Regions from separate parts of the Phytobacter cepae genome, predicted to be linked through region 4. Evidence: predicted binding sites of a transcription regulator. Region 4 holds the regulator's gene; each other region holds the start of a gene.

Region 1 (7,913 bases), 770 kb from region 4:
ATGGCGAAACTCTACCCGAACGGTCCCGCCGATATTAACCACTTCCAGGCAGCGGGTGGCGTGCCGGTGCTGATGCGTGAACTGCTCAAAGGCGGCCTGTTACATGAAGACGTCAACACGGTTGCCGGTTTCGGTCTCTCGCGCTACACCCTGGAGCCATGGCTGGATAACGGTGAGCTCGCCTGGCGTGAAGGGGCGGCGGCCCCGCTTGACACCCATGTTATTGCTACGGTTGATGCGCCGTTCTCACGCCATGGTGGAACAAAAGTCCTCAGCGGCAACCTCGGTCGTGCGGTAATGAAAACGTCTGCCGTACCGGTTGAATATCAGGTTATCGAAGCGCCAGCGGTGGTCTTTGAAAGTCAGCATGACGTATTACCTGCTTTTGAGGCAGGGCTGCTGGATAAAGACTGCGTGGTGGTGGTGCGCCATCAAGGGCCAAAAGCGAATGGTATGCCAGAATTACATAAACTTATGCCGCCACTTGGTGTATTATTGGACCGCTGTTTCAAAATTGCGTTAGTTACCGATGGACGTCTCTCTGGTGCTTCAGGTAAAGTGCCTTCCGCCATCCACGTCACGCCTGAGGCCTACGACGGTGGTTTGCTGGCTAAAGTTCGCGACGGCGACATGATCCGCGTGAACGGGCAGACGGGTGAACTCACGCTGCTGGTAGATGAAGCAGAACTGGCCGCACGCCAGCCACATATTCCTGACCTGAGCGCCATGCGCGTGGGCACGGGGCGTGAAATGTTCGGCGCGTTACGTGAGAAACTGTCCGGCGCGGAACAGGGCGCAACCTGTATCGATTTTTAAAAACGACAAGATTATTCGTTCTGGCGAGAGAAAAACTCTGATGAAAAATTGGAAAACGAGTGCAGAAGCAATCCTGACCACTGGCCCGGTTGTGCCGGTTATTGTTGTTAACAAACTGGAGCACGCCGTCCCGATGGCGAAAGCGCTGGTTGCGGGCGGTGTTCGCGTACTGGAAGTGACGCTGCGTACACCATGCGCTATGGATGCTATTCGTGCGATTGCGAAAGAAGTGCCGGATGCGATCATCGGCGCAGGTACCGTGCTGAATCCGCAGCAACTGAAAGAAGTGACCGAAGCCGGTGCACAATTTGCTATCAGCCCGGGCCTGACTGAGCCGCTGCTGAAAGCGGCAACCGAGGGTTCCATTCCGTTGATTCCGGGTATCAGCACCGTGTCTGAACTGATGTTGGGTATGGACTATGGTCTGAAAGAGTTCAAATTCTTCCCGGCGGAAGCCAATGGGGGCACCAAAGCACTGCAGGCTATCGCAGGTCCGTTCTCTCAGGTTCGTTTCTGCCCGACTGGCGGCATCTCTCCGGCGAACTACCGTGATTACCTGGCGCTGAAAAGCGTGCTGTGTATCGGCGGTTCCTGGCTGGTTCCGGCCGACGCGCTGGAAGCTGGCGATTATGACCGCATCACCAAACTGGCTCGCGAAGCGGTAGAAGGCGCGAAGTAAGTTGCTTGTCCGGGGCAGATAATCCCGGCTGAAATGACAAACCGGTGCGCAAATGCGTGCCGGTTTTTTTATGTGTTTTTCCTGGTTATAGCTTTCACTTCAATAAGATTATTTTTCCCCACTTCAGCGCTTTTATCATTCCGCTCTACGCACTGTCCGTCTTACAGCGTCAAAAGGACGTTCCGGATATTACGGGAGCAAGGGAATGTTGCGAAATATTTTTTGTATCAGCGTGTTGTGGCTTATTTCAGCCCATGCCACCGCCAGCATTGTAATGAATAATACAAGGGTGATTTATAACGCAACAGCGCGTGAAGTCACCGTTCCTATCAAAAATCGTAGCAGTAAGCCGGTGCTGGTACAGAGCTGGCTGGATAACGGCGAGGTGAATGCTGACCCGACGACGCTGCGCACCCCGTTTGTGATTTTCCCGCCGATAGCCCGCGTGGATGGCGACAGCGCCAAAACGTTGCGACTGCGCATGGTCAATGCTTCAGCATTGCCTGTAGACCGCGAATCCGTGTTCTGGCTCAACGTACTGGATGTGCCCGTAAAGCTTCCTGCAAAGGAAAAGAATCGCCTGCAGGTCGCGCTGCAGTCCAGAGTGAAAGTGTTTTATCGCCCGGCGGGGCTAAAAGGGAGTCCGGCGACAGCGGTGCGGGAGCTTATCTGGCAGAGCACGGGGCAGGGCGTCGCGGTGACAAATCCCACGGGCTGGCATGTGTCACTGGTGTCAGTGACGAGCAAAGAGGGGGAGTGGCCTGTTGACATGATTGGGCCAGGAAAGACGCGGAATTTTCCGTTGCCGCTTAAAGCCGCGACACCGTTTCAGGTGAGGTGGGTAGATGATAACGGTGCGACACAAATTTATGACGCGGTTACAAAATAATTAAAGGAGTGTGGAATGAGAAAAGGACACCTACTTTTAGTCGTAGTGATATTCAGCACACTAAGTTTTTCATTGGTTTCTCAGGCAGCGTGCAAATTAGTGAGCTATTCAAGCGGTGATCAGACTAATGGAACAATTGTTACTGCCAGTTTAAGTTTGAACCCCGCAGCAATACAGATGCCGAAAGATATTACCCCCGGCACTGAACTTTACAGAATAACGGCACGTAATAACAAATACACTTATTACAGGGTTAATTGTAATAACAGCCTTACCGCCAGTAATTATTATGTGAAAGGGCAATTTGTCGGCGGTGCGGTGCCTGTGCCGTCGTCATGGCAGGGCAGCAGCCTTGGCACTGTTTATCAGACCGGCGTTGAGGGGATAGGTATGGTCATTCTGACCAGCAGCACCAACCGTGTTTTGGGGAATAAAAATTACAGTTTTGGCTCATGCGTTTCTAGCTACAACTATTCATGTAATACCACAACGCCTAACGGCGATATCACGTATGTGCTCATCAAAACGGGTGAGATTACCGCCAGTTCAATTGACCTGACTACGTTACCGAAAGTGGAAACCGTGGTAGGCGGGGAGAACTCACCCGGCAGCGACTTTGCGGTTTTTCGCCCCAGCCTTACCGGCAAGCTTACCTTTACCCAACCGACCTGTACGCTCGCAGAAGCCAGTAAAACAGTTGATCTCGGGAAACATAATATCTCCGTATTTGCTGCGGTAAATTCAGTAACCCCGTGGGTGAAAGCGTCTATCGACCTCATCAATTGCAACTACGGTGGCCCGCAATTTTATAGTTACAACATACTTAAGTATAGCAGCAGCAATACCGTCACTACCGTTGCCAATCCCATCACCACTAACGCGATCTGGAGCCTGAGCCTCACGCCCGCCACCAGCGTCATTAATGACACCAACGGTATTATGGCTATCAGCAGCGAGACAGGCAGTGCCACGGGCATTGGCATTCAGCTTTCAAGTTCGGATACCGTGCTAACGCCAATGAAATTTTCACAACCCACAACGGGAACACTGGTGTCTGGTGTGAATGCCATGATGACCATTCCGCTCTATGCGCGTTATATCAAGACCGGCAGCACGGTGACCGCCGGGAAAGCAAACGGCAAACTGACCTACCTGGTCGAATATAAATAAAACCCGTAGCCCCGGTAAGCGAAGCGCCACCGGGGATGCTTACCAGATTTAACCTTGAACCTTCACTGCAGCCGCCGCGGCTTTCGCTCGTTCAACCGCCTCTTCTACAGTTTCTGCCGTGGCTAATGCGACGCCTAAGCGACGGGTGCCATCAATCTCGGGTTTACCAAACAGACGCACCTGCAGGCCTGCGCCAACGGCACCCTGCACATTATCAAAGGTCACGTTCTGGCTCTGGAGCTCGGGCAGGATCACCGCAGAGGCAGACGGCCCGTACTGGCGAATCTGACCTACTGGCAGACCGAGGAAGGCACGCACGTGCAGGGCGAATTCTGAAACGTCCTGCGAAATCAGCGTCACCATGCCGGTATCATGCGGGCGGGGAGACACCTCGCTAAACACCACCTCATCGCCGCACACGAACAGTTCAACGCCGAACAAGCCATGCCCGCCCAGAGCCAGAACTACCTTACGCGCGACGTCCTGCGCGCGCTCCAGCGCGAGGTCGGACATATACTGAGGCTGCCAGGACTCGCGGTAATCGCCCTCTTCCTGGCGATGGCCAACCGGCGCGCAGAAATGGACGCCGTCAACGGCACTCACGGTTAACAGGGTAATTTCGAAATCAAAATTCACTACGCCTTCGACGATAACGCGGCCCGCACCGGCACGTCCGCCTTGTTGGGCGTATTGCCAGGCGTTGGCTAACCGATCGCGGCTACGAATAAGACTCTGACCTTTACCGGAAGAGCTCATGACCGGCTTAACAATGCAGGGTAAACCGATCTCTTCAACCGCCTGGTGGAATGCGGGTTCGCTGTCGGCAAAGCGATAGCTGGAAGTCGGGAGCCCAAGCTCTTCAGCCGCCAGGCGACGAATGCCTTCCCGGTTCATGGTCAGTTTCGCGGCGCGTGCGCAAGGCACAACATGTTGCCCCTGAGATTCCAGCTCAATGAGCATATCCGTCGCAATGGCTTCAATTTCAGGCACAATAAAATGCGGTTTTTCGAGAGCGACCAACGCTTTCAGTGCCTCGCCATCCAGCATATTGATAACATGCGAACGATGGGCAACATGCATAGCAGGCGCATCTGCGTAGCGATCGACAGCAATCACCTCAATCCCCAGACGCTGGCATTCGATAGCCACTTCTTTACCCAATTCACCAGAGCCTAATAACATCACCCGTGTTGCTGCCGGACGCAGCGCAGTTCCTAAAAGAGTCATCGCTTTTCACCTTCAAAAAAACCTGGCCGCAGTATATACGAAAACGTTTGCGTCTGTCTTTTACGACTTGCGCCACCGACCCATGTGGCGTAATATACTGTATATATAAACAGGTGAGGGCTGTATCATGGCGGTTGAAGTTAAATATGTTGTGATTCGTAACGGTGAGGAAAAAATGTCTTTTGCCAGTAAAAAGGAAGCGGACGCCTACGACAAAATGCTTGATCTGGCCGAGGTACTTGAGACCTGGCTTGGCGATGCGCCGGTGGCCCTGGAAGGCGAACAGCGTGATCAAATGGCGATGTGGCTTGCAGAGCAAAAAGAGGTTCTCAGCCATATTTTCAAGTCAGGTAAATTGCCTTCTGCGGAAGCTGAAGAGTCCGCGCCTGTCGCGGCTTCTGATGATACCGCAGGTGACACCGCAGCCGTTGACATCAAGCGTGCATCGAAGCGTTCAGCCGCCTGATTCGGCTTGCACTGCCAGTAATTTGTACCATGCTTTGAATGGGCTAAATGCACAGGAGAAAAGCATGAAAATAGCAGGAGTGTTATTCGGTACGGCATTACTGGCAGCGAGCTTCGTGAGTTCTGCTGCTGATGACAAAACCGTCACCATCGATAATGAAAAAACGGTGAAATTTCCTGTTTGTGAAGGAATGAATGCTGACGGTATCGCGGCCAGCGTTAAACGTGACTATCTGCAAAACCGGATTGTGCGCTGGGCTGATGACCAGAAAAAACTGGGTCAGGCTGACCCCGTAGCCTGGATTAGCCCGAAGGACATTCAGGGCAAAGACGATAAATGGCGCGTACCGCTGACGGTGCGTGGTAAGAGCACCGATATCCATTATCTGGTTCAGGTTGATTGCAAAGCGGGCAAAGCTGAGTATCAGCATCAATAAGCGGTTAGAATTTTCTCATCTTTTGCTGTTTTAGACATTTCCTGACACCCCCTCGCTTACGCTGAACCTTTCTGGCATCGCTTAAGCGGGGGACATCATGTCAAACTGGTTGAATCAACTCCAATCTCTTCTGGGCCAAAAAGGCTCGTCTGAACATTCATCTTCCGAACAGGGGCTGGGCAAGCTGCTTGTGCCCGGTGCGCTGGGTGGCCTTGCGGGGTTGCTGGTCGCAAGTAAATCATCGCGTAAACTACTGACCAAATATGGCACCGGTGCATTATTAGTCGGCGGTGGGGCAGTGGCCGGCTCCGTCCTTTGGAACAAATATAAAGACAAAGTGCGTACGGCGCATCAAGGCGAACCTCAGTTCGGTCAAACGAGCTCACCGCTGGATGTTCGTACTGAACGACTGATTCTGGCTCTGGTGTTTGCCGCCAAAAGTGATGGACACATAGATGATAAAGAACGTGCCGCCATTGAACATCAGCTTAAAGAAGCGGGTGTCGAAGAGCAGGGCAGAGCACTGGTAGCGAAGGCGATTGAGCAGCCACTTGATCCGCAGCGTCTGGCACGAGACATTAAAAATGAAGAAGAGGCGCTGGAAGTTTACTTCCTGAGCTGCGCGGCGATTGATATCGACCATTTTATGGAGCGTAGCTATCTCAGCGCCCTTGGTGATGCGTTGAAGATCCCTCAGGATGTCCGGGAAGGTATCGAGGCCGATCTCCAGCAGCAAAAAAGAGCGCTCCCTCAGTAGCCCTGATATTACGTTTCGCTTGCATCGGCGGCAGGTTTTGCCAACCTTATAGTGTGTAGAATAAATAAGATAAGAGTTATGCTGCCGAAAGCTAAGCAAGTTCCCCATACCATGACCTTACATGGTGATACCCGTCTGGATAATTACTACTGGCTGCGGGACGATACGCGCTCTCAGCCAGAAGTGCTGGACTATCTCCAACAGGAAAATGAGTACGGACGCCAGATCATGGCCTCTCAGCAGGCGTTGCAGGACACACTGCTCGCTGAAATCATCTCCCGTATTCCTCCCCGTGAGGTCTCTGCGCCCTACGTTAAAAATGGATATCGCTATCGGCATGTGTATGAGCCAGGGTGTGAATACGCTATCTATCAACGCCAGTCGGTTTTATCGGCGGAGTGGGATGAATGGCAGGTCATGCTTGATGGCAACAAGCGCGCCGCCCATAGTGAGTTTTATACGCTCGGTGGATTCTCGGTTACCCCTGACAATAAAATCATGGCGCTCGCAGAAGACTATCTCTCACGGCGACAATATGGTTTGCGGTTTCGTAATCTGGAGACCGGGAACTGGTATCCGGAGATGCTCGACAACGTCGCCCCGGAGTTTGTTTGGGTCAACGATTCAGAGACGCTTTATTACGTGCGCAAGCACGCCACGACCCTGCTGCCTTATCAGGTCTGGCGCCATACCGTGGGAACACCCTCAACCGATGATGAGCTCATTTATGAAGAGAAGGATGACACATTCTATGTCGGGCTGAGTAAAACCACCTCCCAGCACTACATTGTCATTCATCTTTCGAGCGCGACGACCAGTGAGGTGTTATTGCTGGACGCTGAGTTGCCCGATGCGCAACCGCTCTGTTTCCTGCCGCGGCGTAAGGATCATGAATACAGCCTCGACCATTTTCAGCATACGTTCTATTTGCGCTCAAACCGGGACGGGAAGAATTTTGGCCTTTACCGGACGAAAGTTCGCGATGAGCGTCGTTGGGAAGTGCTGATACCGGCGCGCGAAAACATCATGCTGGAGGGGTTTACCCTCTTTACGGACTGGTTAGTGGTGGAAGAGCGTCAGAGAGGCTTGACCAGCCTGCGACAGATCAATCGTAAAACGCGCGAAGTCACTGGTATCGCCTTTGACGATCCGGCTTATGTCACCTGGGTCGCTTATAATCCTGAACCGGAAACCTCACGTTTGCGCTATGGTTATTCGTCGATGACCACCCCCGATACCTTGTTTGAACTGGATATGGATACCGGTGAACGCCGGGTCCTTAAGCAATCTGACGTGCCCGGTTTCGATGCCAGTCAGTACCGGAGCGAGCATTTGTGGGTGCGTGCGCGTGATGGTGTTGAAGTCCCGGTATCCCTCGTCTATAACCAAAAGTATTTCCGTAAAGGTAAAAACCCGATTCTGGTCTATGGGTATGGTTCATACGGGGCCAGTATGGATGCGGATTTTAGCAGT
Region 2 (7,913 bases), 390 kb from region 4:
AGCGTTGTGCCTGTAGCCGACGTAATCCATAGCCGCGTTGCCGTTGACCAAGAAGTCACCGTACGCGGATGGGTGCGCACCCGCCGAGATTCAAAAGCTGGCATCTCCTTCCTCGCCGTTTATGACGGTTCCTGCTTTGATCCTGTACAGGCCGTTATTAATAATTCTCTGCCCAATTATAATGAAGACGTTTTGCGTCTCACCACCGGCTGCTCCGTGGTTGTTACCGGTGTTGTGGTGGAATCGCCGGGTGAAGGCCAGAGCTTTGAAATTCAGGCGACAAAAGTAGAAGTGACCGGCTGGGTTGAAGATCCCGACACCTACCCGATGGCGGCGAAACGTCATAGCATTGAATACCTGCGTGAAGTTGCTCACCTGCGCCCGCGTACCAACATGATTGGTGCCGTCGCACGTGTTCGCCACACGCTGGCACAAGCGCTGCACCGTTTCTTCGACGAGCAGGGCTTCTTCTGGGTCTCTACCCCGTTGATTACCGCATCCGATACCGAAGGCGCTGGCGAGATGTTCCGCGTCTCCACTCTGGATCTGGAAAATCTGCCGCGTAACGATCAGGGTAAAGTGGATTACGACAAAGATTTCTTCGGTAAAGAGTCATTCCTCACCGTATCCGGTCAGCTCAACGGCGAAACTTATGCCTGTGCCTTGTCCAAAATTTACACCTTCGGTCCAACCTTCCGTGCTGAAAACTCCAACACCAGCCGCCATCTGGCCGAGTTCTGGATGCTGGAGCCGGAAGTCGCCTTTGCCGATTTGGAAGATAACGCCCGTCTGGCAGAAGCGATGCTGAAGTACGCCTTTAACGCCGTACTGACGGAACGTATGGATGATCTTAAGTTCTTCGCAGAACGCGTAGATAAAGATGCCATCGCCCGTCTTGAGCGTTTCGTCGCAGCGGACTTCGCACAGGTTGACTACACCGATGCAGTAACCATTCTGGAAAACTGCGGTCAGACGTTCGAAAACCCGGTTTACTGGGGCGTTGATCTCTCTTCCGAACATGAACGCTATCTTGCTGAAAAACACTTTAAAGCACCGGTTGTGGTTAAAAACTATCCGAAAGACATTAAAGCCTTCTACATGCGCCTTAATGATGACGGTAAGACCGTGGCCGCAATGGACGTTCTGGCGCCGGGGATTGGTGAAATCATCGGTGGTTCTCAGCGTGAAGAGCGTCTGGATGTGCTGGATGCGCGTATGGCAGAAATGGGGCTCAATAAAGAAGACTACTGGTGGTATCGCGACCTGCGTCGTTACGGCACCGTACCTCATTCTGGCTTCGGTTTAGGCTTCGAGCGTCTTATCGCTTACGTCACCGGCGTACAAAACGTACGTGACGTTATTCCTTTCCCGCGCACACCGCGCAGCGCAACATTCTAAAATGTTTTAAGGCCAGCACCTGCTGGCCTTTTTTTTAGCCATTATTTCGTTATCCCTCACTCCAGTACTGACGCAAACTTACCCATTCTGACCTGAATTTACACTTCTGCACTGAAACATTTCTGAACAAAAAATAACCCCTACCTGTTTTGTGGATTAGTTTTTCCTCATCTGATAGCACATTTGGATAAAATTCACTCAGCAATCCAGACGTCTGAATTTAGGTATAAGCAAAACCGGGATGAGAATGATTATTGGATAAGAATTGCCATTATCTCTATTAATTATAAGTAATTCATATAAATAGGAAAGGAATGATGATTTTTTGCTCCGAGATGTCCTGAACTTTGAGTTGGTTCACAAAGTTCCTTAAAATTCATAAATTCTTACACATTATTGCTTTCTGTTACTGCTTTAAGACATTTGTAGCACTTTCAGGCTAGCGAAACGATTATATGAATGGAAAGATGCCTCTCAGACACAGAAAGACACCAAACTCTCATCAATAGTTCCGTAAATTATTATTGACGGAAATTATTGGAGGCAGTGGCAGGTGTTCAAAAAAACCAATGAGGGTAATAAATAATGATGAAGCGCAATATCCTGGCAGTGGTTATCCCTGCCCTGCTGGTAGCTGGCGCAGCAAACGCTGCTGAAGTTTACAATAAAAACGGCAACAAACTGGACCTGTACGGTAAAGTTGTTGGTGAGCACGGCTTCACCACCTCCGGCGACAGCACTTCTAACCAGGACTCTTCTTACGGCCAGATCGGCTTCAAAGGCGAAACTCAGGTAAACAGCGATGTTACCGGTTACGGCCAATGGGAATACCGTACCAAAGCGGGCAAAGCTGAAGGCAACCAGGACAACGTAACTCGTCTGGCATTCGCTGGTATCAAAGTGACTGACGCGGGTTCTCTGGACTACGGCCGTAACTACGGCGTGGTTTACGATGTAGAATCTTACACCGATATGGCTCCGTCCTTCTCCGGCGAAACCTGGGGCGGCGGTAACACCGACAACTACATGACCAGCCGTTCTACCGGTGTTCTGACCTACCGTAACAGCAACTTCTTCGGTCTGGCTGATGGTCTGAGCCTGGCGCTGCAGTATCAGGGTAAAAACGACCGTAGCGACGACATTGAACGTGGCAACGGTGACGGTTTCGGTACCTCTCTGGGCTATGAGTTCGGTGAAGGCTTCGGCGTGATCGGCGCATACAGCACCGCTAACCGTACCAAATACCAGAAAGCTGATGGTAAAGGCGAGAAAGCAGAGACCTGGGCTGTTGGCGCAAAATATGATGCGAACAACATCTACCTGGCAACTGTTTACGCAGAAACCCGTAACACCAGCATCCTGACTGACGTTAACGACGACAAGTCTATTGCTAACAAAACTCAGAACTTCGAAGTTATCGCACAGTACCAGTTCGACTTCGGCCTGCGTCCGTCCATCTCTTACGTTCAGTCCAAAGGCAAAGCACTGGGTCTGGATGACAACGGCAACAGCGTTTCCAACGACCTGGCTAAATACGTGACTGTAGGTACTTACTACTACTTCAACAAGAACTTCAACGTATACGGTGACTACCGTATCAACCTGCTGGACGACAAAGACAGCCAGTACTACTCCTGGGTTGGTACTTCCGACCAGGTTACTCTGGGTGTAACTTACCAGTTCTAATTAGCAGAACTCGTTGTTATATGCATATGAAACAGGGCTTCGGCCCTGTTTTTTTGTTTTCAGCGGCTCAAAAAAATTATCCTGCAAAAAGAGGCGTGCTTTTTATTGCAAACGGTTGGCAATCACCGGTTCTCCCGTTAACCTGATAGCGGACCTCCCTTCTGTCACCAAAATGGAACCTCGTCATGTTTGAGAATATTACCGCTGCCCCTGCCGATCCTATTCTGGGTCTGGCCGATCTGTTTCGCGCCGATGAACGTCCAACCAAAATCAACCTGGGTATTGGTGTCTACAAAGACGAAACCGGCAAAACGCCTGTTCTGACCAGCGTAAAAAAAGCTGAACAATATCTGCTGGAAAATGAAACTACGAAGAATTACCTCGGTATCGATGGTATTCCTGAATTTGGTCGTTGCACCCAGGAATTACTGTTCGGCAAGGGCAGCGTCATTATTAATGACAAACGTGCACGTACCGCGCAGACGCCTGGCGGCACCGGTGGCCTGCGTGTTGCTGCGGATTTCCTGGCAAAAAATACCTCTGCAAAACGCATCTGGGTAAGCAATCCGAGCTGGCCAAACCATAAGGGCGTGTTTAATTCCGCTGGTCTGGAAGTATGCGACTACGCTTATTACGATGCAGATAAACATGCGCTGGATTTCGAGGGCATGCTGGCGAGCCTCGAAGCCGCGGCTGCGGGCGACGTAGTGCTGTTCCATGGCTGCTGCCATAACCCAACCGGCATCGATCCTACGCTTGAGCAGTGGGAAATCCTGGCCAAATTGTCCGTTGAAAAAGGCTGGTTGCCGCTGTTTGATTTTGCTTACCAGGGCTTTGCCCGTGGTCTGGAAGAAGATGCTGAAGGCCTGCGCGCGTTCGCAGCGCTTCACGATGAACTGATTGTCGCCAGCTCCTTCTCTAAGAACTTCGGCCTCTATAACGAACGTGTTGGCGCCTGTACGCTGGTGACCGCCAATAGCGAAACCGCCGACCGTGCTTTCAGCCAGATGAAGGCTACCATCCGCGCTAACTACTCCAACCCACCAGCGCATGGGGCATCCGTGGTGGCGACCATTCTGGGTAATGACGCACTGCGCGCAATCTGGGAGCAAGAGCTGACGGATATGCGCCAGCGTATTCAACGCATGCGTTTGTTATTCGTCAACACGCTGCAGGAGAAAGGCGCAAACCGCGATTTCAGCTTTATCACCAGGCAGAACGGTATGTTCTCTTTCAGTGGGCTGACCAAGGAGCAAGTTTTGCGCCTGCGCGAAGAGTTTGGCGTATATGCGGTCGCCTCAGGCCGTATTAACGTAGCGGGAATGACGCCGGATAATATGTCGCCGTTGTGTGAAGCTATCGTCGCCGTACTCTGAGCGATGTGAAATAAGAAAAAAGCCGCTATCGCGGCTTTTTTTGTTTACCAGACGGGTAACTCGTCTTGCAGGAAGGGGTTATGCAGTCGCTCATTACCCAGCGTTGAGATGGGTCCGTGTCCTGGAATAAAGGTCACGTCATCGCCCAATGGCAATAGCTTCCTTTTAATGGCATCAATCAACTGGGCATGATCGCCTTTCGGGAAATCACTGCGTCCGACGCCGCCTTTAAAAATCACGTCACCGGATACCAGCAGTCTTGACTGCGCATCAAAAAAGACAATATGCCCCGGGGTATGACCCGGACAATGCAGCACCTGCAAATTCACGTTGCCGACGTTCACCGTCTCCCCTTCATCTAACCAACGATCGGGGGTCAACGGCTGGCAATCTTCCAGGCCAAACATACGGCTCTGGGCGGGTAAGCCCTGCAGCCAGAACTCATCTTCCTTTTCCGGACCGATAATCGGCACACAATAGTGCTGCGCCAGTTCGGCGGCTGCTCCCACATGATCCAGGTGACCATGCGTGAGCAAAATCTGTGTCAAGGTTACGCCGGAGGCATCGACTTCTTTCATGATGCGTTCTGCATCGCCGCCGGGATCGACCACGGCAGCCTGCCGGGTTTCTTCACACCAGATTAACGAACAATTCTGCGAGAATGCCGTTACCGGAATAATACGATAGTTCATACTGCTCCTGTTTTTCTGTCTGAGAATTACCAGTGCCGTAACGGCCCGGTATCAATATGCACAAAGTCACTGCTGGGGTAATATCCTACACCACCAGCGCGCATAGATAACGCGGCTTTGCGAACATTGCTCAGAGAAATCCCTTCGATATGGAAATCCATCGCCTGCCCCTTGGTGTGATAGCTTTTTTTGGCTACTCCACGGCTGTGAGCACGAAGTTCGTTGTTGGTATCAATGGAACGATACCCCGAAATCAGTTGCACCGGTTTGCGTGTTCCCAGCAACCCCTGCAGGCGGAAAAGCTGATCAAACAATTGCGGATCGATGGTCTTTATTTTATTCGCGCGATAGTCACGGAAAAAATGGTTTAGTTTTGCTAATTCATCCTGAATATAGCCCTTGCCATCGAAAAATTCGGTTTTAATCGTTTCGCCGGTATGAAGATTATTCAGCGTTAAAATACGTGGGCGTGGCGTGGATAGGGTTGCAAATGCACGTTGAGGTAAGATGGCTGCACCAAGGGCAATACCACCTAACGCCAACAATTTGCGGCGATTAGCGTCAAATTTGTCCATGATTTTCAGGTCTTCAAGAAAGCAAAGTGATCGTATTTTATGCACTTTTATTGCGCACGAAAGGCACCTTACCGGGCAAAAACCCCCACGTCAAGGCAGCCTGACCCCAGGAAATACGGGCGTTGCAACAGATCTCGCCCGTTTTCCTCAGGTATTACGACAACAATGTTTTCAGAACGTCTTCATTTACCTGATTAATTGTTCCGCTTTCGCCAGAATTTGTGCACCGGATCGCGCCGGTAAATCATAATTGTAAATATCTGTACGATATTGCGTGCGACCGTCTGCGCCCACGAATGCCGTCAGGTAATAAAGATTCACCGGGATGTTGTGACGAATATTAACGTAACGGGTATCCCCTTCTTTCAACGCGTCGGAAATGCGGGAATCATTCCAGCCGGCATCCTGTAACAGCATATTGGCAAGCTCAGAGGCTTTATTCACCCTCACGCAGCCTGAGCTCAATGCTCGCGCCTCTTTCTGGAACAGGTTGTGGTTTGGGGTGTCATGCAAGTAAATGGCATCAGAACTCGGCATATTGAACTTGTAGCGACCGAGTGAATTATGCGCGCCCGGCGCCTGCTGGAAACGGAAGGGAAGATTCGATGGCGAAATCGTCGCCCAGTCGACCATCCACGGGTCTATGGCTTCTTTGCTATTCCAGCCACGCATGACCGTATAACCGTGGCGTTCAAGATACCCCGGGTCATTCCAGACTTTTGGCAGAATATCTTTGCGCGCCAGCGTGGGTGGAACGTTCCACGGCGGGTTCACGACCACATTGTTTAATGCGCTGCTCATCATCGGCGTTTTGCGATCCGGTCGGCCCACAATGACGCGGGAGGCTAACACCTCGTTACCGTTCTGGTAATAAACCAGTGAGTACTCAGGAATATTCACCATAATGCCGGTGGACAGTTTAGCCGGTAGCAACCGTAAACGCTGAATGTTGAGCGCCAGTACGCCAGCACGTTGTGCAGGTGTCACGTTAAGCCAGTCACGGGTCGCGGTGCCAATAACGCCATCCGCATGCAGACCTTGCGCCGTCTGGAAGCGTTTCACCGCCTCTACCAGCTTGCGGTCATATTCGCTGCGCACCGCTGTCACCGGCTGGCGCTTTTTGCCTTGCTGAACGGGCACTGGCGTTGCTGCTTTGCTCTCTTCAACAGCAATCGCAGACGGGCTGATAACATCGTCACCGGCAGTATCGCCAGGCAGGGCAATTTTCGGTTGCTCTTCCATCATTCCACTGCGTTGCAAGATTTCACGCAGCGCGGGCACATCAATGCTCCACTGACCGGGGCGCAGCGAGGTCGTTCCCGTGAGTTGCGGCCAGGCATTATTATCCGCCACCAGCGTCAGGAGTGACTGATGCATAGCTTCATACTGCGGATGATGAGGAGCGAGGCTCTGAACAAAGCGGGGAAGATAGCCGTTATCCAGGGCAACCTGCCACTGGTTAATCACCGACAGCGGCGGCGTTTCCAGTGAATAAGGTTTGGTACTGTAAAGCCAGCGATTGCCTTTAACAGGAATGCTGGCCACAAAATGCAGGTAACCCATCATGGCGTCTGACAGCACGACATCCCTTGCCATGCCAGTGACACCAGGATCGGTGAGCAACTCGACCCATGCGGTGAATTGCGGCTGGAAACCGGCAATCGCCACCTCCGCCAGTTGCTGCTGGAACGCCTGAACCGCTTCCCGGTTTTCCCACAGAGGCTTCATCTCGCGAGCCGCGTAAAGCGCAGCGAGTGAATTCATGTAGACGGGTGTCCAGTTAGCTGGCAGGAGCTCCTGCAATGACGCGCGCGCCGAAGCGGCTGCATTTTCGGTCGGGAAAGGCGCTAACCCCGCCATCATCGCTGTCACGGGAGATTGCGCCAGCGGCTGGGGCAATAAGCCCGGTTGATCGCCAGCCGTTGCGGAGCTATCAACCGGAACCACTTCAGGCTCATCAGCCTGCGCATTAAACAGTGGAGCGAGTGCGAATGTCAGGCATAAACCTAGTGCAGACATCCGACGACCATACGACTTCATAAGCAACATCCCTTGCCCCCTGTTTCTCAGTAAACCAATATCATTTAAGTCTTTCTCTAATTATATAAAGACAAAAAAGCATTTGCCTTGCCAAATGTAAAGAAGTTTAAAGACTAACCCTCGCTCAGCGGACCTGTTTCAGAAAA
Region 3 (7,913 bases), 1.1 Mb from region 4:
GACGAAGGTTACCGTGGCGCGTTCAGTTCCATTTTTGATGCGAACATCACGACGCTTATCAAGGTTCTTATCCTGTATGCGGTCGGTACCGGTGCTATCAAAGGGTTTGCCATTACAACCGGTATCGGTGTGGCGACCTCAATGTTTACCGCTATCGTCGGCACCCGTGCCATCGTGAACCTGCTGTACGGCGGCAAGCGCGTTAAAAAGCTGTCTATCTGAGGAGTGCGTTGTGGCACAGGAATACACTGTTGAACAATTGAACTACGGCCGTAAAGTCTGGGACTTTATGCGCTGGGATTACTGGGCTTTCGGTATCTCAGCTCTGCTGTTAATCGTATCCATCGTCATTATGGGTGTGCGCGGTTTTAACTGGGGCCTGGACTTTACCGGCGGTACGGTTATCGAAATCACGCTGGAAAAACCCGCGGATATGGACATGATGCGTGAAGCGCTGCAGAAGGCGGGTTTTGAAGACCCACTGCTGCAAAACTTCGGCAGCAGCCGCGATATCATGGTGCGTATGCCACCTGCCCAGGGCGCTACCGGTGGTCAGGAGCTCGGAAGTAAAGTTCTGGGCGTGATCAACGAAGCGACCAGCCAGAACGCAGCGGTAAAACGTATTGAGTTCGTGGGGCCGAGCGTGGGTGCCGATCTGGCGCAAACCGGTGCGATGGCGTTGATGGTGGCGCTGATCTCAATCCTGGTTTACGTCGGTTTCCGCTTTGAGTGGCGACTGGCGGCCGGGGTGGTTATCGCCCTTGCGCACGACGTGGTGATAACCATGGGTGTGCTATCGCTCTTCCACATCGAGATTGACCTGACGATTGTGGCGTCGCTGATGTCCGTCATCGGCTACTCGCTGAACGACAGTATTGTGGTATCAGACCGTATTCGTGAGAACTTCCGCAAGATTCGTCGCGGTACGCCTTACGAGATCTTTAACGTGTCTCTGACCCAGACGCTGCACCGAACGCTTATTACGTCCGGTACGACGTTAGTGGTGATCCTGATGCTGTATCTGTTTGGCGGCCCGATTCTGGCTGGCTTCTCGCTGACCATGTTGATCGGTGTTTCCATCGGTACTGCTTCGTCTATTTACGTGGCGTCCGCACTGGCGCTGAAGCTGGGTATGAAGCGCGAACACCTGATTCAGCAGAAAGTAGAGAAAGAAGGGGCGGATCAGCCGTCAATTCTGCCTTAATTTAGCGTCTGCTTGATAAAAACCGTGGCCTTCGTGCTGCGGTTTTTTTTATCATTGATAAAAATACAGGCGCGCATGAAACTGCCCCTCATCCGATATTGACGCAGGAACCAACACTCTTATGGCTATTATCCCTAAAAACTATACCCGGCTCGAAAGCGGTTATCGTGAAAAAGCATTGAAATTGTTTCCGTGGGTATGCGGGCGTTGTTCGCGGGAGTTTGTTTATTCGAACCTGCGTGAATTGACGGTTCACCACATGGACCATGATCATACCAATAATCCCGAAGACGGCAGTAACTGGGAATTGCTCTGCTTGTTCTGCCACGATCACGAGCATTCGAAATATACCGAAGCGGATCAGTACGGCTCTACCGTGGTGGCGGGGGAAGATGCGCAAAAAGATGTTGGCGAGGCGACCTATAATCCATTCGCCGATCTCAAGGCAATGTTAAATAAGAAGTAACCTCTCGCGGCATATGCAGCGTGGGTAGGATAAAAAAGCACCGTGCGAGGATCTCGCCGGTGCTTTTTTTCAGACCATGCTATCGCGATAGCAACTGGCTTGATTTAGAAGTTGTAACCCGCAACCAGGTATCCACCCCAACCGGTAGAACGGACGCTGAAGTCACCGTTGCCGAAGTTCAGGCTGGCATCATCGTTCCACTGGCCACCGTTGTGCCAGTAACGGGCAACAACAGAGTAATGCCAGTGATCGTAGCTCAGAGACAGGATGTGGCTGGACGCGATGGAGTCGTTGGTACGTGCGCGTTTGTTGTTCAGATCGTGGAAATCTTTGTCACCCAGTTCTGAACCCCAGTCGAAGTTGGTGAAGCCGATATAGCTCAGCTGGCCGCCCCACAAAGCGGTGATCGGAACAAAGTATTTCACTTTGAAACGGTAACCGTCCCACTCGTTTTCGTTCGCGGCTTTGTAGTTCTGCCACTGGTATTTCGCGTATACGTTCAGGGACAGGCTCATCGGCAGACCCGTGTCGATGTCGGTACCCAGACCCATGTACCAGGTGCTCTGACGACCGGATTCATTACGGCCCATGTCGTAGATGTAGTTGTTAGCGATGTACCACTCTTTGAACGGGCCGAAGCTCAGATCGGTACCGGTCAGCTTATCAATAGAGAAGCGCGGCTCAATTTCCATGAACAGCGGAGAGCCGTGGTTCCAGATACCTTTCGCATCGGTGTTACCGCCGAAGAATACCGGGGCGTCCAGGTAGCCATAGAAATCAAACCAGTCTTTCTTGGCAAAGGCTTCATATTCCAGGTAGGTATCGTTACGAATCTGAGGTCCGAAGCGGGTGTGGTAGCTACCAACGACGTTAACGCTCTGATGCCACCAGTCGGAAACATATTCCGGTTTATTGGTTTCTGCTGCACTTACGGAGAAGGACGTTGAAATCGCCAGCGCAGCGCCAGCTGCAAGTAATGTATTTTTCATAGTTATGCCACTGATAAGAGATCCCTTTCGGGAATGAAAGAATGCACGCATTGCGTTGCTAAATGTTTCATATTTCTGCGCCGTTATTATAAGTATCCGTGCTCACAAAAATATGTGTTGTTTCACATTACTGACGCATACGTAATCGATTGCGTTCACGTTTGCGTGTAATAAACAGCGGGGATTGTACTGGCGATTATCATTGTTGCCAATAAATGAAAGCCGCCTGATTAAGACCAGACGGCGGAGAAGGCGTTACAAAGTATGAAAAAGGGCGACAAATTTCCTGCGTTATTGCGGAGTAACCGGCTGGATGTCGTGAATACGTACGAATCCTAACTGCTCAGGCGTAATTCCGTTTAGCTGAAGCGCAACATCCACATCGCTCGGGGCAAGCGTGCTTGCCGGTGCGCTCATGAGCTGATTCTGAACATTAACTTCCTGGTAATTTTCGGTGGTTCCCTGAATCTGACCCCATTCCACCGTACCGTTGAATGCCGGTAAAGGATCGTTTGATTCGCCCTGAATACGTAACGTCACGCGCGTGCCACCCGCGTTAGGCGCGACATTCTTCAGTGACATACGTAGCATGCCGACCTGGCTGTTGAGACGGGCTGGCGTGTTCGATCCAGGGAGCAGATACACGCCGCTGGTGGATTTTGCATTCAACGCATTTTGCTGGGTGATCTTGACCGTTTCCTGGTTGAGCTTGGTCATCTCTTTATTTAGTGTGCTGACACTTTGATGCAGTTGTCGTACTTCGCTTTGCTGCGCGCAGGCGCTGAGGGCAAAAACGCTTCCCAGCAACAGGGATCTTAGGTAACGTCTTGTCATTGTGTCTGTTTCCTTGAAATTGAAGATATTCTTAATGGTAGCCAGCAACCGTCGCGTTGCCATCTATCCATTGTCTCAAAATCGGCCCGTCTTTGTTGTCACGCCAGTTCAGGGTAAAATAGATTTTAATCAACTCACACGTCAGGACGTCGTATGCATTGCCCATTCTGTTTCGCCGTGGATACCAAAGTAATCGATTCTCGCCTTGTGGGTGAAGGATCCTCTGTTCGTCGCCGTCGTCAGTGTCTGGTATGCAATGAACGTTTTACCACCTTTGAAGTGGCTGAGCTGGTGATGCCCAGAGTCATTAAAAGCAATGATGTTCGTGAACCGTTCAACGAAGATAAATTACGACGTGGCATACTGAAAGCGCTGGAGAAGCGCCCGGTGAGCGCGGATGACGTTGAAATGGCGCTCAATCATATCAAGTCACAATTGCGCGCAACCGGCGAGCGTGAGATTGCCAGTAAGATGATTGGCAATCTGGTCATGGAGCAATTGAAGAAACTCGACAAAGTGGCCTACATCCGCTTTGCCTCGGTATACCGTAGTTTCGAAGATATTCGTGAATTTGGCGAAGAGATCGCCCGCTTACAGGACTGACCATGCAGGATGAAAAGTACATGGCGCGAGCGCTAAAGCTGGCGCAACGCGGGCGTTTTACGACCCATCCGAACCCAAATGTCGGGTGCGTTATTGTTAACGATGGCGCGATTGTCGGCGAAGGGTTCCATTACCGTGCCGGCGAACCGCATGCTGAAGTGCACGCACTGCGGATGGCGGGTGAGAAAGCGAAAGGGGCAACGGCCTACGTCACGCTTGAGCCCTGTAGCCATCACGGCCGGACGCCGCCGTGCTGTGAAGCCTTGATCAATGCGGGCGTGTCCCGGGTTGTGGCAGCGATGCAGGATCCGAATCCTCAAGTGCAGGGGCGGGGACTTTACCGACTACAGCAGGAGGGCATCGACGTCAGCCATAGTCTGATGATGCCGGAAGCTGAAGCGCTGAATAAAGGCTTTCTCAAGCGCATGCGCACCGGCTTTCCGTATGTACAACTGAAGCTGGGCGCATCACTGGATGGGCGAACGGCGATGGCGAATGGCGAAAGCCAATGGATTACCTCCCCGCAGGCGCGCCGTGATGTTCAGCGGCTGCGTGCGCAAAGTCACGCCATCCTCACCAGTAGCGCGACTGTCCTGGCAGATAACCCTAAACTGACGGTGCGTTGGGATGAGCTAAGTTCTGATGTGCAGGCGCTTTATCCCAAAGAGAATCTGCGCCAGCCGCTGCGTATCGTGGTAGACAGCAAAAATCGCGTGACGCCAGAACATGCGCTGGTGCAACAGCCTGGTGAAACCTGGTTTGCACGCACCGCGCCAGATGCGCGAGTATGGCCCGCGTCGGTACGTGATATTTCCGTACCGGAATATAATGGCCGTGTCGATCTGGTGGCGATGATGATGCTGTTGGGCAAACAACAGATCAATAGCATCTGGGTTGAGGCGGGGGCGAGTCTTGCCGGTGCACTGTTGCAGGCGGGGCTGGTGGATGAACTGATTGTCTATCTTGCGCCAAAACTGCTGGGTACCGATGCCAGAGGGCTATGCATTCTGCCGGGCCTCAACGCGCTTGCGGATGCGCCCGGTTTCAAATTCAACGAGATACGTCAGGTCGGCCCCGATGTCTGCCTGCATCTCACCCACGCGTAGCGACTCCTGTAAAAGGGAAGCAGCGCGTCAAATATTATGATAAAATCCGCCCCCCTGCGGGGTCTGAACTGAACCTGTGAAGGAAAAGTATGAACATTATTGAAGCTAACGTTGCTGCCCCGGACGCTCGCGTCGCCATCACCATTGCGCGTTTCAACAACTTTATCAATGACAGCCTGCTTGAAGGTGCGGTTGACGCCCTGAAACGTATCGGCCAGGTTAACGATGACAATATTACCGTAGTATGGGTTCCAGGTGCATATGAGCTGCCACTGGCGGCGGGTGCACTGGCGAAAACCGGTAAATATGACGCGGTGATTGCGCTGGGCACGGTTATTCGTGGCGGCACGGCTCACTTTGAATATGTGGCCGGTGGTGCAAGCAATGGCCTGTTGCATGTTGCGCAGGACAGCGAAATCCCGGTTGCTTTTGGTGTGTTGACCACCGAAAGCATTGAACAAGCTATCGAACGTGCTGGCACTAAAGCTGGCAACAAAGGTGCGGAAGCTGCATTGACCGCGCTTGAAATGATTAATGTATTGAAAGCCATCAAGGCCTGATTTTTGTAAGGGGAAATCCGTGAAACCTGCTGCTCGTCGCCGCGCCCGTGAGTGTGCTGTCCAGGCACTCTACTCCTGGCAGTTGTCCCAAAACGACGTCGCTGATGTCGAATACCAGTTCCTGGCGGAACAGGACGTTAAAGACGTTGACGTCCCATACTTCCGTGAACTGTTAAGCGGGGTGGCGACTAACAGCGCGTATCTCGACGGCCTGATGAAGCCGTACCTGTCCCGTCTGCTTGAAGAACTGGGTCAGGTTGAGAGAGCGGTACTGCGAATCGCACTGTTCGAACTGTCTAAACGTTCTGACGTGCCGTACAAAGTCGCCATTAACGAAGCTATCGAACTGGCGAAAACTTTCGGTGCTGAAGATAGCCACAAGTTTGTTAACGGTGTGCTCGACAAAGCCGCGCCCGTGATTCGTCCCAACAAAAAATGATCCTCAAGCCGGAGTGGAGTGCGATGTCTGACCGCACTCTGTCCGGCTTTTTTCTTTTCTATGCTGAGGCATAACGTATGGCATGCGGCGAATTTTCCCTGATTGCCCGTTATTTTGACCGTGTAAAAAATGCGCGTCGTGATGTCGAAACCGGCATTGGCGACGACTGTGCACTGCTCAATGTTCCTGAAAAACAGACGCTGGCAATCAGCACTGACACTCTGGTGTCAGGCATTCATTTTCTTCCTGATATCGATCCTGCCGATCTGGCGTATAAAGCGCTGGCAGTAAACGTGAGCGATCTGGCGGCGATGGGCGCCGATCCTGCGTGGCTCACGCTGGCGCTGACCCTCCCGAACGTCGATGAAGTCTGGCTCAAGGCGTTTAGCGACAGCCTGTTCGAACAGCTTAACTACTACGATATGCAGCTTATTGGCGGCGATACCACGCGTGGTCCACTCTCCATGACGCTGGGTATTCACGGTTATGTGCCGGTTGGCCGGGCCATTAAGCGCTCAGGGGCCAGGCCTGGGGACTGGATCTATGTGACCGGCACCCCCGGTGACAGCGCAGCCGGACTGGCGATTTTACAGCACCGGTTGCAGGTCAGTGATGCCAATGATTCGAACTACCTGGTCCAGCGGCATTTACGCCCAACTCCGCGCGTCTTACACGGTCAGGCCATGCGTGGTCTGGCGAATGCCGCCATCGATCTTTCTGACGGGTTGATTTCCGATCTCGGTCATATCCTCAATGCGAGCGAATGCGGTGCGCGTATTGATCTGGACGCGCTGCCTTATTCGGAAGCAATGAAGCGTCATGTGGATGTGGAACAAGCCGTGCGCTGGGCGCTTTCAGGGGGGGAAGACTACGAACTCTGCTTTACCGTCCCTGAACTGAACCGTGGCGCGCTGGAAGTCGCGGTTGCCCATCTGGGCGCACCCATAACCTGTATTGGTCAGATGAGCGCGGATGTGGAAGGCATGCTTTTTACCCGTGATGACAAGGCCGTGACGCTCGACTGGAAAGGATACGACCATTTTGCCACTCTTTAAGAAAGATATTGCCAAAAGCCGTCTGAAAATGAGTAATCCATGGCACCTGCTGGCAACGGGATTTGGCAGCGGATTAAGCCCTGTCATGCCGGGTACCATGGGATCGCTGGCATCCATCCCGTTCTGGTATCTGTTGACGCTGCTCCCCTGGCAACTCTATTCGCTGATGGTGATGCTGGGCATCAGCATTGGCGTCTATCTCTGCCATCGTACGGCAAAAGACATGGGCGTGCATGACCATGGCAGCATTGTCTGGGATGAGTTTATCGGCATGTGGATAACCCTGATGGCGCTGCCGACGCACGACTGGCAGTGGATTGCCGCCGGATTTGTAATTTTCCGCATTTTCGATATGTGGAAACCCTGGCCGATTCGCTGGTTCGATCGCAATGTCCATGGCGGAATGGGCATTATGGTTGATGATATTATCGCGGGGGTTATCTCAGCGGGGATTCTGTACGTTGTTGGTCATCACTGGCCGCTGGGTATTGTATGATTTTCCCTCTCCGGAGGGAGAGGGAAGTGTCTGACCTGCTACTTAAAGCCGACCACCGGGTGCTGTTTATACGGTGTTTCCAGCTCGGCAACTTGCTCTGGTTTCAGCGTCAAATCTACCGCCTGGAGTAACTCCTCAAGCTGCTCTTCGCGCGACGCACC
Region 4 (7,913 bases):
CTATTACTAGTCGACCGGTCTATTCAGGAGAATCTATGTCAAGTAACGTATTTACCCCTTTGAAAGTGGGTGCAATTACCGCGCCAAACCGTGTATTTATGGCACCCCTGACGCGTCTGCGTAGCATCGAGCCGGGCGATATTCCTACCCCACTGATGGCCGAATATTATCGTCAGCGTGCCAGCTCTGGTTTGATCATCAGTGAAGCTACGCAGATTTCTGCGCAGGCGAAAGGTTATGCGGGCGCACCGGGTCTTCACAGCCCGGAGCAAATTGCCGCATGGAAAAAAATAACCGATGGCGTTCACGCTGAAGATGGCCGTATCGCCGTCCAGTTGTGGCACACCGGTCGTATCTCTCACCACACTCTGCAACCGGGTGGACAGGCACCGGTCGCCCCGTCTGCGATTGCCGCAGGGACCCGTACCTCTCTTCGTGATGCGAACGGTAACCCAACCCGTGAAGAGACCTCTGTTCCTCGCGCGCTGGAAACCGACGAGATCCCAGGGATCGTGAATGATTTCCGTCAGGCAGTAATCAACGCCCGCGAAGCCGGTTTTGATCTTGTTGAGCTGCATTCTGCGCATGGCTATCTGCTGCACCAGTTCCTCTCTCCGTCTGCGAATCAGCGTACCGATCAATACGGTGGCAGCGTTGAAAACCGCGCACGTCTGGTGCTGGAAGTGGTTGATGCCGTCAGCGAAGCCTGGGGTGCCGATCGTATCGGTATTCGTGTTTCCCCTATCGGCTCTTTCCAGAACACCGATAATGGTCCGAATGAAGAAGCGGATGCGCTGTATCTGATTGAAGAGTTGGGTAAACGCGGCATCGCTTATCTGCACATGTCCGAGCCGGATTGGGCTGGCGGCGAGCCTTACACCGAAGCCTTCCGCCAGAAAGTGCGCGAGCGTTTCCATGGGCCTATCGTTGGTGCGGGTGCTTACACCCTGGAAAAAGCAGAAGATCTGATCGGCAAAGGGTTAATCGACGCCGTGGCCTTTGGTCGCGACTATATTGCTAACCCGGATCTGGTTGAGCGCCTGAAGCACAAAGCCGCATTGAACCCGCAACGCCCGGAGAGCTTCTACGGTGGTGGTGCAGAAGGTTACACCGATTACCCCTCTTTATAATCCCTCGATTGATAGCGGCAAGGATTCGCCGCTATACTAAAACTCTGTTTCGAATAAGAATTCACTTACGCAAAAGAGGATATTATGCGCTTTCTCCATACCATGCTTCGCGTTAGCGACCTGCAGCGTTCCATTGATTTTTATACCAACGTCATGGGGATGTCCCTGCTGCGCACCAGCGAAAACCCGGAATATAAGTACTCTCTGGCTTTCGTGGGTTACGGCCCGGAATCTGAAACCGCAGTACTGGAACTGACCTATAACTGGGATGTAGACAGCTATGAGCTCGGTACTGCATACGGCCACATTGCACTGGAAGTGGACAATGCCGCACAAGCGTGCGAACGCATTCGCCAGAACGGTGGCAACGTGACCCGTGAAGCCGGCCCGGTCAAAGGCGGTACTACGGTTATCGCCTTTATCGAAGATCCCGATGGCTATAAAGTTGAGCTGATTGAAGCCAAAGATGCCGGACGCGGTCTGGGCAATTGATCGTTACGGGCGCCCCCGTGCGCCCGTCGTTTCCATCCCTTCCCAAAATTTGCCATAATGCGCTGCCATTTTCCCATTCCAAGAGATTCAGATGTCCGATAATGCTCAACTCACCGGTCTGTGCGACCGTTTTCGTGGTTTTTACCCAGTCGTTATTGATGTTGAAACCGCCGGGTTTAATGCCAAAACTGATGCATTACTCGAAGTCGCTGCAATCACGTTGAAAATGGATTCAGAAGGTTGGTTGATGCCTGATGAGACACTGCATTTCCATGTTGAGCCGTTTGAAGGGGCTAATTTACAGCCTGAAGCGCTGGCCTTTAACGGTATCGATCCGAGCAACCCCCTGCGAGGTGCCGTGAACGAGTACGACGCCCTGCATGCCATCTTCAAAATGGTGCGCAAAGGGATCAAAGACAGCAACTGCAACCGCGCCATCATGGTGGCCCATAATGCCACCTTTGATCACAGCTTTATGATGGCTGCGGCAGAGCGTGCCTCATTGAAGCGCAACCCCTTCCACCCTTTCGTGACGTTTGATACGGCCTCTTTAAGCGGACTGGCTCTGGGGCAAACGGTGCTGTCCAAAGCGTGTGCGGCGGCCGGGCTTGATTTTGATGCCGCTCAGGCCCATTCCGCTCTATACGATACTGAACAAACTGCCCTGCTGTTTTGTGAAATAGTGAATCGCTGGAAACGCCTCGGCGGTTGGCCTTTACCGCCAGGTGATGAACAGGCATAAAAAAAGCGACCCGAGGGTCGCTTTTCTTTTGCGCTAAGAGATTACTCTGCGCCCGGCTCTTCAGATTTGTACTTCGCAGCCGTCTCTTTAATCAACGGCTGCAGTTCGCCGCGCTGATACATTTCGATGATGATATCGCAACCGCCGACCAGCTCACCGTCGACCCACAGCTGCGGGAACGTCGGCCAGTTAGCGTATTTTGGCAACTCAGCACGAATATCCGGGTTTTGCAGGATATCTACGTAAGCAAAGCGTTCGCCACACGCAGAGAGCGCCTGTACAGCCTGTGCGGAGAAACCACAGCTTGGCAGTTTAGGAGAACCTTTCATGTAAAGCAGAATTGGGTTCTCAGCGATTTGGGTCTGGATTTTTTCAAGAGTAGTGCTCATTGTCTTGCTTCCTTCAACTTCTTATCGGCAGATAACTGTCATTGTAACGGTTCATGCGAGCAACGGAAAATAACATTTTGTTCACCACTCATTATTTTATCGTCTGTCACCCTCATCTACGTCGTAAGTGCCCATGGTCGCCCCTCTCCCGCCGCGTGATAGTTCAACAATTGAGCTTATGAGGGGCATAACTGGTGCTTTTTTTTGCGCTTGCTAACGAAACAGAGTTTTAGATGCAAAAAGCCTATTAACTTTTCTGCTTTTTATGGATTAGAATCGACGCGGTTCTAAATCATACGCAAGCATTATTGAATGCCTGCACTTATCCAGGGGATTGCTCAGTGGCGCGAATTCAAAAAGCTTCAATCACGCTCTGTGCTTTGTTGTTCACTACGCTGACATTTACACCTTTAGCAACGGCCTCTGAGCAAACGCGAGGCGCGGCCGTCAATAAGTCGCACGTAGTGAAAGCATCCGAACGTAAGAAAAATAGTCAGACCAATAAAACATCAAAGAAAAGCAGTGGCACCGCCTCCAGGGCAACGGCGAAAGCCGAAAATAAAAAAGTAACGACGGCAAAAAAAACCTCGACCGTCAGCAAGAAAACCGCAAGCAGTAAAACCAGCAAGAATACTCCCCGTCATAGTAAATCCAGCAAGGTTCCCGCTCCGGTTATTGCTATGACCGAAAAATGCACAAAGCGTAAAGGCCATAAATCGCAATGTGTAAAAGTGAAAGGAAGCAAACCCGTCACGATTTCTGAAGCGCACAAAGTGCGGATGCAAAAAATTCAGAAAACCGCAATGTCAAAGCTGATGAACCAGATTGGCAAGCCTTATCATTGGGGCGGTACCTCTCCAATGACCGGTTTTGATTGCAGTGGACTGGTGTATTACGCCTACAAAGACCTCGTAAAATTCCGTATCCCTCGTACCGCGAACGAGATGTATCACCTGCGTGATGCCTCTCCGGTCAACGTCGCAGAGCTGGAAAGCGGCGATCTGGTATTTTTCCGTACTCAAGGTCGCGGTACAGCTGACCACGTGGGTGTGTATGTAGGCAACGGCAAATTTATCCAGTCTCCGCGTAGCGGCCAGGATATCCAGATAACGTCGTTAAGCGAAGACTACTGGCAGCGTCATTATGTTGGCGCCCGCCGCGTGGTCACGCCTAAAACCATTCGATAAATATGCTGCCTCGAGCGTGATGGCAGGTCATAACCCTGAAACGCAGGTAAAAAGCAGGAGGGTAAACCTCCTGCTTTTTATTTATTCAGCGGTCGCACAGGCTGGATTAGCCGCACCGCGACCGGACAACAGCACCAGCAGTAATGCCATCCCGGCAATCACCGCCCCGGTTACCGGAACAAAAACATAGCCGAGACCACCTGAAATCACCGCGCCCCCCGCTGCTGCCCCCAGCGCATTTCCCAGGTTGAACGCGCCGATATTGACTGAAGAAGAGAGACCGGGTGCTTCATGCGCGACACGCATAACCCGCATCTGTAGGGGCGGCACAATCGCGAAGGTGGCAGCACCCCATACAACCATGCCGATCGCCGCGCCAACTTCACTGCGTGCAAGCCAGGGGATCGCCAACATGATGGCAATCAATAACAGCAAGAAACCTTTCAGGGTTCCGGTCACGGAACGGTCAGCCAGCTTGCCACCCAGATAATTCCCCAAAGAGAACCCTACGCCAATAAGCACCAGCATTGCGGTAATAAATGCGGGTCCTGCGTCGGCTATATCATGCAGTACAGGCGAGATATAGGTATAAAGCGTAAACATCGCCCCGGCGCCCAGTACGGTTGTCATCAAAGCGGATACCACCTGCGGACGCATCAGTACGGAGAGTTCTTTACGTACATCGGGTCGCTCTCCGGCATTACCTTTTGGCAAGGAGAGATACAGGCTGACTATCGCAATAATGCCAAGGCCCGCTGTGGCAAGGAATGACATCCGCCAGCCAATGGTTTCACCGAGCCATGTCGCCGCCGGCACCCCGCCGATATTAGCAATCGTCAGCCCCATGAACATGGTGGCAACCGCACTGGCCTGCTTCTCTTTTGCCACTACGCTTGCGGCAACCACCGAACCCAGTCCAAAGAATGCGCCATGATTGAGACTGGTAATAATGCGCGACAGCATGAGCGTGGTGTAATCAGGCGAGATGGCGGACAACACATTGCCAAGCGTAAAGATTGCCATCAAAAAAATCAGTGCATTACGCCGCGCGCGATGGGAAAGCAGCAACGTCATAAGGGGGGCCCCCACCATGACACCTATGGCATAGGCACTGATCAGCATTCCCGCTGCCGGAATCGATACATCGACACCCCGTGCAATGACGGGCAGCAGTCCCATCGGGGAAAACTCGGTGGTACCGATGCCAAAAGCGCCTATCGCCAGGGCAAGCAGTGGATAATTTACTTTCATGATTTATTGACTCCGGAAATGCCGTGTCGTTGGCCGACACCGTCACAGAAGTCAAAAGTATGACAGCGTTCACAAAAAACAGAAGAGAGTGAAACGCGAAAAGAGTATTGCTGAATTCGGGATAATAGAAGAAGAAAACAGCGAGGGAGAGAACTCTCCCTCGGGGTAACTCAGTGCAGAGCCGCCGTCATCGCACCCGCAACAATCAGGGCCAGCACAATGACAGTCGTCACTAAAGAAAACTTCAGGTCGGTGCTCATCAATTTTTCTCCTTTCCTATTACCCCATAAAAAGTGAGGTAGCGCATTTTTGCACAAATAAACGTAAAAATCTTGCAGGATTTAGATTGATATACGTTTTAGCGCTTCCCCTTTTGGTCAAGATAAGACAAAATTCGACGCTAAATTTATTAGCGTACCGGCCATTGACTCCCCTCCTGACGTCCAATGTCTTTTTCCCGGCGTAAAACAGTACATCGCGCGGTGAAAGGGTGAAGGCAGGCAAACGTTTACCTTTAGCATTTTCAGGAGCTTATGATATGGCATGGAGTGACATCTGATGGCAACGATCAAAGACGTAGCGAAGCGAGCAAACGTTTCCACCACAACCGTATCACATGTTATTAACAAAACCCGTTTCGTCGCTGAAGAGACGCGTAATGCTGTGTGGGCGGCCATTAAGGAGCTTCACTACTCGCCGAGTGCCGTCGCCCGTAGCCTGAAGGTGAATCACACAAAATCCATCGGTTTGCTGGCCACCAGCAGCGAAGCGGCCTATTTTGCCGAGATAATCGAAGCCGTTGAGAAGAACTGTTTCCAGAAAGGCTATACCCTCATTTTGGGTAACGCCTGGAACAATTTTGAAAAACAAGGCGCCTACCTGTCGATGATGGCGCAAAAGCGCGTTGATGGTTTACTGGTGATGTGTTCAGAGTACCCGGAATCCCTGCTGACTATGCTTGGCGAGTACCGCCATATTCCGATGGTGGTCATGGACTGGGGTGAAGCTAAAGCCGATTTTACCGACACCGTCATCGATAATGCGTTTGAAGGCGGCTACATGGCCGGGCGTTATCTGGTCGAACGCGGTCATCGTGACATTGGCGTCATCCCAGGACCGCTTGAGCGTAATACCGGTGCAGGCCGACTGGCTGGCTTTATGAAAGCGATGGAAGAAGCGCATATCAGCGTAGCGGAAAACTGGATTGTTCAGGGCGATTTCGAACCGGAGTCCGGTTATCGCGCCATGCAACAAATTCTCACCCAGCCATCCCGCCCCACCGCTGTTTTCTGCGGTGGCGATATCATGGCGATGGGCGCCCTCTGTGCAGCAGACGAAATGGGCCTGCGTGTGCCACAGGATATTTCGGTGATCGGTTACGATAACGTGCGCAACTCACGCTACTTTACCCCGTCGCTGACCACTATCCATCAGCCAAAGGATTCGCTGGGTGAAACGGCATTCAATATGCTGCTCGACCGTATCGTTAACAAACGTGAGGTCTCCCAGTCTATTGAAGTCCATCCGCGACTGATCGAGCGTCGTTCGGTGGCGGATGGTCCATTCCGCGATTATCGCCGTTAATCTCTGCAAGGGGAGCGGGTCAATCCTGCTCCCACAACCACTCCCGATTCAGCGTTTCACTATCCCCCAAATAACTCAGCAGCCAGTTTAACGCCGGTGAAGCTTCGTTTTGCTGCCAGGTCAGGCAACAGGCCGCGTCCGGGAAAGGATTTTCAAGCTCCAGCGCCACCCACTCTCCTTTGTCCAGCCAGGGGCGCGCAAAATGTGCCGGCACCATGCCAACACACAATCCCGCAGAGAGGCAGGCGGCGGACGATTCCCAATCCGGGGCCACAACCCGTTTCTGGTTATCCAGCAGCCAGGTTATGCGTTTCGGCAGAGAGCGTGAGGTATCTTCACGCACCAGCGAAGGCCAGTTGCGCAAGGTATCGTCACTGAGAGGTGCCTTCATCCCGGCCAGCGGGTGATGACTCGCCACTACACATTTCCAGCTCAGCATGCCCATATCCCGAAAGGTATAGCGCCCCCCGACGGGTATCGCCTGCGTCGCCCCGATGGCCAGTTCCACGCGGCCATCTGCCAATGCGTCCCAAACGCCGTTAAATACTTCCTGGAACACCAACAGTTCGACATCGCTAAAATGGCGATAGAAATCAACAATCATCTGCCGGGTTCGTTCAGGCTTGACGATATTGTCGACAGCAATGGCCAGTTGACCACGCCAGCCATTGGCAATTTGTTGACATTGCTGGCGGGTGATCTGCATTTTTTTGATAACAGAGCGCCCTTCTTTTAAAAACAGCACCCCGGCGGGGGTGAGTTCTACATCGCGATGACGACGTTCAAAAAGCGCAACGGCGAGCCACTCTTCCAGTTGGCGCACCGTATAACTGACCGCAGAGGGCACACGATGCAGCTCCTGCGCGGCCGCGCTAAAGCTACCATTGCGAGCCACTGCGTCGACGACTTCAAGAGAATATTCTGACCACATATTTTGCCTGCAAAAATTTTGAAACCCATTCGCAAATATTAGCGGTTCACAACCGAAGTTACACTCCCTAGACTCTGTTTCCCTGTTTACCTGCACAAGAAAGAGATTTTTACCATGCAACCAGGAAAAGGATTTTTAGTCTGGCTGGCGGGATTAAGCGTACTCGGCTTCCTCGCAACGGACATGTACCTCCCTGCCTTCGCCAAT

The links. The regulator PurR, encoded in region 4, represses purine synthesis genes. The targets are predictions, from matches to a motif close to CANGCAAACGTTTGCNTG.
Region 1: a site for PurR is predicted at 4,818-4,835, ahead of purT (formate-dependent phosphoribosylglycinamide formyltransferase). Genes of this name have one in related genera too.
Region 2: a site for PurR is predicted at 3,189-3,206, ahead of ACUY4Q_RS15545 (amino acid aminotransferase). Genes of this name have one in related genera too.
Region 3: a site for PurR is predicted at 2,798-2,815, ahead of ACUY4Q_RS18900 (nucleoside-specific channel-forming protein Tsx). Genes of this name have one in related genera too.

Annotation. Positions count from the first base shown of each region.
Region 1 is NZ_CM135107.1:2,140,809-2,148,721, forward strand. Features, by position in the region: gene edd (phosphogluconate dehydratase) at 1-816, shown strand, start outside; gene kdgA (bifunctional 4-hydroxy-2-oxoglutarate aldolase/2-dehydro-3-deoxy-phosphogluconate aldolase) at 857-1,495, shown strand; gene ACUY4Q_RS09995 (fimbrial biogenesis chaperone) at 1,701-2,384, shown strand; gene ACUY4Q_RS10000 (fimbrial protein) at 2,676-3,554, shown strand; gene purT (formate-dependent phosphoribosylglycinamide formyltransferase) at 3,603-4,781, opposite strand; gene ACUY4Q_RS10010 (YebG family protein) at 4,909-5,247, shown strand; gene yebF (protein YebF) at 5,312-5,683, shown strand; gene ACUY4Q_RS10020 (tellurite resistance TerB family protein) at 5,781-6,440, shown strand; gene ptrB (oligopeptidase B) at 6,519-7,913, shown strand, end outside.
Region 2 is NZ_CM135107.1:3,292,269-3,300,181, forward strand. Features, by position in the region: gene asnS (asparagine--tRNA ligase) at 1-1,398, shown strand, start outside; gene ACUY4Q_RS15540 (porin) at 1,984-3,084, shown strand; gene ACUY4Q_RS15545 (amino acid aminotransferase) at 3,270-4,460, shown strand; gene ACUY4Q_RS15550 (MBL fold metallo-hydrolase) at 4,505-5,152, opposite strand; gene mepK (peptidoglycan L,D-endopeptidase MepK) at 5,179-5,727, opposite strand; gene ldtD (L,D-transpeptidase) at 5,914-7,776, opposite strand.
Region 3 is NZ_CM135107.1:3,993,126-4,001,038, reverse strand. Features, by position in the region: gene secD (protein translocase subunit SecD) at 1-222, shown strand, start outside; gene secF (protein translocase subunit SecF) at 233-1,204, shown strand; gene yajD (HNH nuclease YajD) at 1,326-1,670, shown strand; gene ACUY4Q_RS18900 (nucleoside-specific channel-forming protein Tsx) at 1,775-2,659, opposite strand; gene ACUY4Q_RS18895 (SadB/YajI family lipoprotein) at 2,951-3,493, opposite strand; gene ACUY4Q_RS18890 (hypothetical protein) at 3,525-3,659, opposite strand; gene nrdR (transcriptional regulator NrdR) at 3,647-4,096, shown strand; gene ribD (bifunctional diaminohydroxyphosphoribosylaminopyrimidine deaminase/5-amino-6-(5-phosphoribosylamino)uracil reductase RibD) at 4,099-5,202, shown strand; gene ribH (6,7-dimethyl-8-ribityllumazine synthase) at 5,292-5,762, shown strand; gene nusB (transcription antitermination factor NusB) at 5,782-6,201, shown strand; gene thiL (thiamine-phosphate kinase) at 6,279-7,256, shown strand; gene pgpA (phosphatidylglycerophosphatase A) at 7,285-7,752, shown strand; gene ACUY4Q_RS18855 (aldo/keto reductase) at 7,791-7,913, opposite strand, start outside.
Region 4 is NZ_CM135107.1:2,906,771-2,914,683, forward strand. Features, by position in the region: gene ACUY4Q_RS13545 (alkene reductase) at 36-1,130, shown strand; gene gloA (lactoylglutathione lyase) at 1,215-1,622, shown strand; gene rnt (ribonuclease T) at 1,714-2,364, shown strand; gene grxD (monothiol glutaredoxin 4) at 2,406-2,753, opposite strand; gene ACUY4Q_RS13565 (C40 family peptidase) at 3,095-3,940, shown strand; gene ACUY4Q_RS13570 (MFS transporter) at 4,022-5,191, opposite strand; gene cydH (cytochrome bd-I oxidase subunit CydH) at 5,362-5,451, opposite strand; gene purR (HTH-type transcriptional repressor PurR) at 5,750-6,775, shown strand; gene punR (DNA-binding transcriptional activator PunR) at 6,795-7,706, opposite strand; gene punC (purine nucleoside transporter PunC) at 7,821-7,913, shown strand, end outside.